2 regions of the Mesosutterella faecium genome follow, and region 2 is predicted to be linked to the other one. Evidence: predicted binding sites of a transcription regulator. Region 2 holds the regulator's gene; the other holds the start of a gene.
The links. The regulator NrdR, encoded in region 2, represses ribonucleotide reductase genes. The targets are predictions, from matches to a motif close to CACNANATNTNGTG.

Region 1: a site for NrdR is predicted at 1,059-1,072, ahead of MUN46_RS10760 (ribonucleoside-diphosphate reductase subunit alpha). Genes of this name have one in related genera too.

What each region holds. Positions count from the first base shown of each region.
Region 1 covers NZ_JAKZJU020000002.1:70,033-73,436, forward strand. Annotated here, with positions in the region: gene MUN46_RS10755 (porin) at 1-782, shown strand, start outside; gene MUN46_RS10760 (ribonucleoside-diphosphate reductase subunit alpha) at 1,216-3,404, shown strand, end outside.
Region 2 covers NZ_JAKZJU020000001.1:361,471-364,874, reverse strand. Annotated here, with positions in the region: gene glyA (serine hydroxymethyltransferase) at 1-1,220, shown strand, start outside; gene nrdR (transcriptional regulator NrdR) at 1,380-1,847, shown strand; gene ribD (bifunctional diaminohydroxyphosphoribosylaminopyrimidine deaminase/5-amino-6-(5-phosphoribosylamino)uracil reductase RibD) at 1,847-2,950, shown strand; gene MUN46_RS01670 (riboflavin synthase) at 2,950-3,404, shown strand, end outside.

The DNA of each region.
Region 1 (3,404 bases), on a different contig from region 2:
TGGAAGTCTCGGGGGCCTGCGGAACGCTCTACGCGGGGCGCCTGGGCTCGATCAATTCCGATATCGGCTCGATCGGCCTTCTGGGAAGCGTCTCCCCTCTGGGCTCGTCCTTCACCGGGCTCGGCACCCACAACTCCACTGGGCACCTCTGGACGCGCTACGACAACACGCTCGCCTACGTGAGCCCTTCCATCGCCGGCTTCAAGGCTGAGGCGATGTACTCCTTCAAGGGCAACACGAAGGACACGTACGGCGTCGAAGGCAAGTCGAGCGCCGACCGCTACGCCGCCGCGGGCCTCAGCTACAACAACGGCGCCCTCGACCTCGTGCTCACCGGCGACTACACGATGTGGGGCAACGCCGAGCACCCGGGCCTTGACGACGGCTGGAGCGTCGTGCTGGGCGGCAACTACAACTTCGGCTTCCTCACCGCCTACGCGAAGGCCACCTACTTCGACAACCAGCTGGTCGCGGACGACTCCGACCTGAACTTCTTCGGCCTCATCTCGACCCCGGTGAAGGGCTGGGGCGTGTCGGCAAGCGTCAAGGTCCCGGTCTGCGGCGGCAGCGCCATGGCCGAAGTCGGCTACCGCGACGCGAAGAACGTCGACGACTCGAGCGACAAGTTCCACCGCCTCTACGCGACCGTGGGCTACAGCTACTCCTTCAGCAAGAGGACCAGCGTCTACGTGACGGGCGGCTACACCCAGGAAAAGGCGAAGAAGCTTGACCGGACGCCGAACGCGGCCCTCGTGGGCGGCGGCCTCGTGCACAAGTTCTAAAAAACAAGGCTTCAAGTGACCCGCGGGCCGGCCGGAGGGGTTTCCAGCCGGCCCGCGCGGCGTTTTTTCCTTTCCGCTTTTCTTTCCGCTTCAGGCATCCCGCGTATTGGGGGCGCGGCCCTGGCAGCGGCGCTTTCCTTTTTCCCCTCTTTCCGCCCCCGAAGCCCCGCGCGGCCTCGCTCCGGGCCTCAGGCCCCGAGGCTTTTTTCTCTTCGCCTGAGCGCCGTCAAGGCGGGTTTTCTCCAAGGCGTAGGAAGGGCTGCGCCATGATAAAGTCACTACATTTTGTTGCTCAGACAATTTTATAAACTATTGATTGCGGTTCAGGCTTCATCCGGTCCCGCTGCGGCCGAGGCCGCGGCGGGCGGCCCCCGCGGCCTTTTGAAGCCGGTCCGCCCGACGGGCGCACGCGCCCCTGGACAGGAAAACGAAGATGGAAAAAAAACCGTCCTTTACGATTCGCAAGCGAAACGGCAGCGCCGAGCCTTTCCTCGGGGAAAAGATCGCGCTCGCCCTTGAGAAATGCTTCCGGGCGGCCGGCACCGCGCCGAAGCCCGGGGACGCCGCCGCGATTGTGAGCGCCGTGCGCGGGCAGCTTGAGGCCCATGAAGAGATGCGCGAGGTGGAGCGCATCCAGGACCTCGTCGAGCGGCAGCTGATGCAGCGGGGCTATTTCGACGAGGCGAAGCGCTACATCCTCTACCGCGAGGAGCGCTCCGGCGAGAGAAGGCTCGTGAAGGAGCTCTCGGAGCTTACCGGGGGCGCCTCTTCCGAGTCCGTGTGGAAGGGCATCGCCCGGGACTTTCCGCAGCCCCTTTATTCGCTTGAGGTGCTCAGGCGCAAGGCGGCCGGGATGGAAAAGGAAGGCCTCGGGAGCCGGGGGCGGCTCGCGGCCTTCATCGCCGCGGCCGAGGAGCTCACCACCGCGGAGGCTCCGCTCTGGGAGATGATCGCCGCTCGCCTTCTCGACTTCGAACTGCGGTGCGGCGTCCGGGAGGCCGAGGAGCGGGCGGGCGTCACGGACTTTTACTCGAAGCTTGCCTGGCTCGTCTCCGAGGGGCTCTACGGGGGCTATATCCTCGAGCATTATTCGCGCGAGGAGATCGCCCGGGCCGCCTCCTTCATCGACGACGGCCGCGACCGGCTCTTCAGCTACCCGGCCCTGAGCCTGCTGTCCAAGCGCTACCTCATCCGCCCGCACGACGGGTCGCAGCCCGTCGAGACGCCCCAGGAGATGTTCCTCGGGATCGCGCTGCACCTCGCGATGAAGGAAAAGAAGGAGCGGCTCGGCTGGGTGAAGCGCTTCTACGACATGATGAGCAGGCTGCAGGTGACGATGGCCACCCCCACCCTCGCCAACGCGCGAAAGCCCGCGCACCAGCTCTCCAGCTGCTTCATCGACACGGTGCCGGATTCGCTCGAGGGGATCTACCGCTGCGTCTCCAATTTCGCCCAGGTGAGCAAGTGGGGCGGCGGCATGGGGCTTTACTTCGGAAAGGTGCGGGCCGCGGGAGGCCGCATCCGGGGCTTTGACGGGGCGGCCGGCGGCATCGTGCGCTGGCTGAAGCTCGTGAACGACACGGCCGTGGCCGTGGACCAGCTCGGGGTGAGGCAGGGGGCCGCCGCGGTCTACCTGGATGTCTGGCACCGCGACCTTCCCGAGTTCCTGCAGATCCGGACCAACAACGGCGACGACCGCATGAAGGCGCACGACATCTTCCCGGCGGTGTGCTTCCCGGACCTCTTCTGGCGGCGGGCGAAAGAGGACCTGGGGCAGCCCTGGGCGATGTTCTGCCCCGACGAGGTCTGGCGGGCGAAGGGCTGGCACCTCGAGGACTTCTACGGCGAGGAGTGGGAGAAGCGCTACCTCGAGTGCGTCGCGGACCGGAGGATCTCGCGGCGCGTGATGACGATCCGCGACATCGTGCGGCTCATCATCAAGTCCGCCGTGGAGACCGGCACGCCCTTCATCTTCAACCGCGACACGGTGAACCGCGCGAACCCGAATCCGCACAAGGGCATGATCTACTGCTCGAACCTCTGCACCGAGATCGCCCAGAACATGAGCGCGATCGGCGAGGCGAAGACCGAAGTGCGGACCGTGGACGGCCAGACCGTGGTCACCTCCAGCGTGACGCCGGGGGACTTCGTCGTGTGCAACCTCGCCAGCCTCGTGCTCGGGCGCATTCCGCTCGAGGATCCCGCGGCCGTGAAGGAGATCGTGGCCGCGGCGGTGCGCGCGCTCGACAACGTGATCGACCTCAACCGCTATCCGCTGCCGTACGCGGAAATCACGAGCCGGCGCTACCGGGGCATTGGGCTTGGCGTGAGCGGCTGGCATCACGCGCTCGCCCTGCGCGGCATCCCCTGGGAGAGCGACAGGCACCTCAGGTTTGCCGACGAGGTCTTCGAGCGGATCGCGCAGGCCGCTGTCGAGGCGAGCAGCGACCTCGCCGCGGAGCGCGGCTCCTACGCCGAATTTCCGGGCAGCGACTGGCAGAGCGGGGCCTACTTCGACAAGCGCGGCTACGTCTCCGGGGCCTGGAAGGCCCTCCGGGAGAAGGTGCGGGTCCAGGGCATGCGAAACGGCTGGCTCATGGCGGTCGCCCCGACCAGCAGCAC
Region 2 (3,404 bases):
TCTGGGCGGCCATCGACGCGGAAAACAAGCGCCAGGAAGACTACATTGAGCTCATCGCGAGCGAAAACTACACTTCTCCTGCAGTCATGCTTGCGCAGGGCTCTCAGCTCACGAACAAATACGCCGAAGGCTATCCCGGCAAGCGTTACTACGGCGGCTGTGAAAACGTCGACGTGGTGGAGCGCATCGCTCAGGAGCGCGCCCGCAAGCTCTTTTGCGAGCCGGCCGGGGTCGAGATGGCGGTGAACGTGCAGCCGCACTCCGGCGCACAGGCCAATATGGCGGTTCTTTTCGCCACGCTCGAGCCGGGCGACTGCTTCATGGGGATGTCGCTGGATGCCGGCGGGCATCTCTCGCACGGCATGCACCTTAATTTCTCCGGCCGGTATTTCCATTGCGTTCCCTACGGGCTGAATGAGAAAGAGGACATCGATTACGAGCAGGTGGAGCGCCTCGCTCAGGAGAACAAGCCCAAGCTCATTATCGCCGGGGCTTCGGCTTTCTCCCTGAAGATCGATTTCAAGCGCTTCGCCGACATCGCCCACAAGGTTGGAGCCCTGCTCATGGTCGACATGGCCCATTACGCGGGCATTATCGCCGCAGGGGTTTATCCGAGCCCCTTCCCGTATGCTGATATTGTCACGACGACCACGCACAAGACGCTGCGCGGGCCCCGCGGCGGCATTATTTTCTGCCGTCCGGAGCTGGAAAAGAAGATTAATTCGGCCGTGTTCCCCGGCATCCAGGGCGGTCCCCTGATGCATGTGATCGCGGCGAAGGCTGTGGCCCTTGGAGAGGCGCTGAAGCCTGAATACCGCCTCTGGGGCGAACAGGTCGTGAAGAACGCCGCGGCGATGGCCGACGAGCTGGTGAAGAAGGGACTGCGCATTGTGTCCGGACGGACGGAAAGCCACGTGATGCTGGTGGACCTCCGCCCGAAGCACATTACGGGGAAGGCCGCCCAGGCTCTGCTGGAGGCCGGGCACATGACCGCCAACAAGAACGCCATTCCCCATGACCCGGAAAAGCCGTTCGTTACCTCCGGCATCCGCCTCGGAACTCCTGCCATGACGACCCGCGGCTTCAAGGAGGCCGAAGTCCGCAAGGTGGCTGACCTGATCGTCACCCTGCTGGACCACCCAGAAGACGCGGCCGTGCTCGAGCAGGTGAAGGCTCAGGTGGCGGAACTGACGCACGCCTTCCCTGTTTATAGGAAATAAGTTCTTTTCACAGGAAGAGGCCGGGGCGGAAACCGCCGCTTCGGGCCTCGCATACGAAAGCGGCAGTTCGATGCAGGGCGGGCGGCCAGGGAAAAGGCGGCGCGCCTTGCTTCGCATCTGCGGCCGTCCCTGCGGTAAAAGCAGGGGGAGTTCTAAAGCATGCGTTGTCCCTTTTGCCACAGCAATGAAACCCAGGTGATAGATTCCCGGTCTTCGGAAGAGGGCTGGGCTATCCGCCGCCGCAGGAAGTGCCCGAACTGCGGCAAGCGCTTTACGACTTATGAAAGGGTGGAGCTCGCCTTGCCGGCCATCATCAAAAAGGGCGGCGCGCGTACGGAGTTTGACGCGAAGAAGCTGCGGGCGTCCATGATGCTGGCCCTGCGCAAGCGTCCGGTGCCTCTCGAGAAAATCGATGAGGCGGTCAGCAGCATCGAGCAGCGCCTGATGGCTCTCGGAGAGCGCGAGGTCAAGAGCGAGAAAGTGGGGCTTTACGTGCTCGATGAGCTGCGGCGGCTCGATTCCGTGGCCTACATCCGGTTCGCCTCGGTTTATTTCAATGTAGAGAAGCCCGAGGCTTTTGTGGAGCTGCTCCGAGAAGCAACCGAGGGCAAGGGAGACAAGCACTGATGGCAGAAGAATCGGATCTGCGCTTCATGCGCATGGCGCTGGAGCTTTCGGCGCGGGGACGCGCGATCGCGCCTCCCAACCCGTCCGTGGGATGCGTGATTGTCAAGAACGGCGTCGTAATCGGCAGAGGCTATACCCAGAAGGCCGGAGGCCATCACGCCGAAATCGAGGCCCTTCAGGATGCGGCAGGCCGCGGCGCGGATGTAGCCGGCGCCACGGTGTACGTCACGCTCGAGCCCTGTTCGCACTACGGCCGCACGCCCCCGTGCGCGAAAGCTCTCATAGATCACCGGGTGGGCCGCGTTGTTGCGGCGATGACCGACCCGAATCCGCTCGTTGCGGGCAAAGGCCTTGCCATGCTCGAAGCCGCAGGCATTCCGACCGAACGCAATGTGCTGCAGAAGGAAGCCTGGGAGAGCAACCGCGGGTTTTTCACGCGCATGACCCGCGGCACGCCCTGGGTGAAGCTGAAGGCCGGGGCTTCCATTGACGGGCGCACGGCGCTTGAAAACGGACAGAGCCAGTGGATTACGGGCGAGGCTTCCAGAGCGGATGTCCAGAGGCTTCGCAGCGAGTCCGGTGCCGTCCTCACGGGTATAGGAACTGTTCTTGCTGATGACTGCCGTCTCACCGTACGGCCGGCGGGCCGGGATCCGGCCAGCGTGCGCCAGCCGCTGCGGGTGGTTGCCGACTCGCAGCTTCGCATGCCGGAGGCGGCCAGAGTGATCGGTGAGGGCGGCTGTCTGGTGGCCTGCGCCTCTGCCGGCGGCATCCGCGCCGCCGCTCTGCGGGCCCGGGGCGCGGAGGTCGTCTCGCTGCCGGGAGCCGACGGGAGAGTGGATCTGCGGAAGCTTTTGGCGGAGCTGGGGCGCCGGGAGGTCAACGATCTTCTCGTGGAGGCGGGCTCCGTGCTCAATGCCGCGCTCCTGCGGGCCGGGCTGGTCGATGAGATCGTCCTTTATGTTTCCCCGATGCTGATCGGGCGCGGGCGCGGCCTGTGGGATCTGGGTCCGTACCAGTCCCTGTCCCAGGCCGAGAAGTGGTCGTATCATTCCGTAGCCCGACTGGGGGAAGATTTACGCATTGATTTGAGGAAAAACTGATGTTTACAGGAATTATTCAGGCAGTTGGCATGGTGCGCGAGCCCGAGAAGCTGGGTGACGGGCTGAGGCTGACCATCGATGCGCCGAAGCTCGGCCTGGATCAGGTTCAGGTTGGAGAGTCCATCGCGGTGAACGGCGCCTGCATGACTGTCGTTGAAAAAGGCGGGGACTGGTTCAAGATCGACGTGTCTGCGGAATCGCTCTCCAAGACGACGGGGCTGGATACCTTCGGGCCGGTTAACCTCGAAAAGGCCATGCGTCTGGGCGACCGCGTCGACGGACACCTGGTGACCGGTCACGTGGACGGGATCGGAGAGGTCATTTCCATGGACAGGGTGGCCGAGAGCTACCGGCTGGTCATTCTCGCTCCGAAGAAAATGGCACCCTGCATCGCCTACAAGGGATCCATCGCGGTCAACGGCGTTTCGCTCACGGTCAATACCGTGGAGGACAC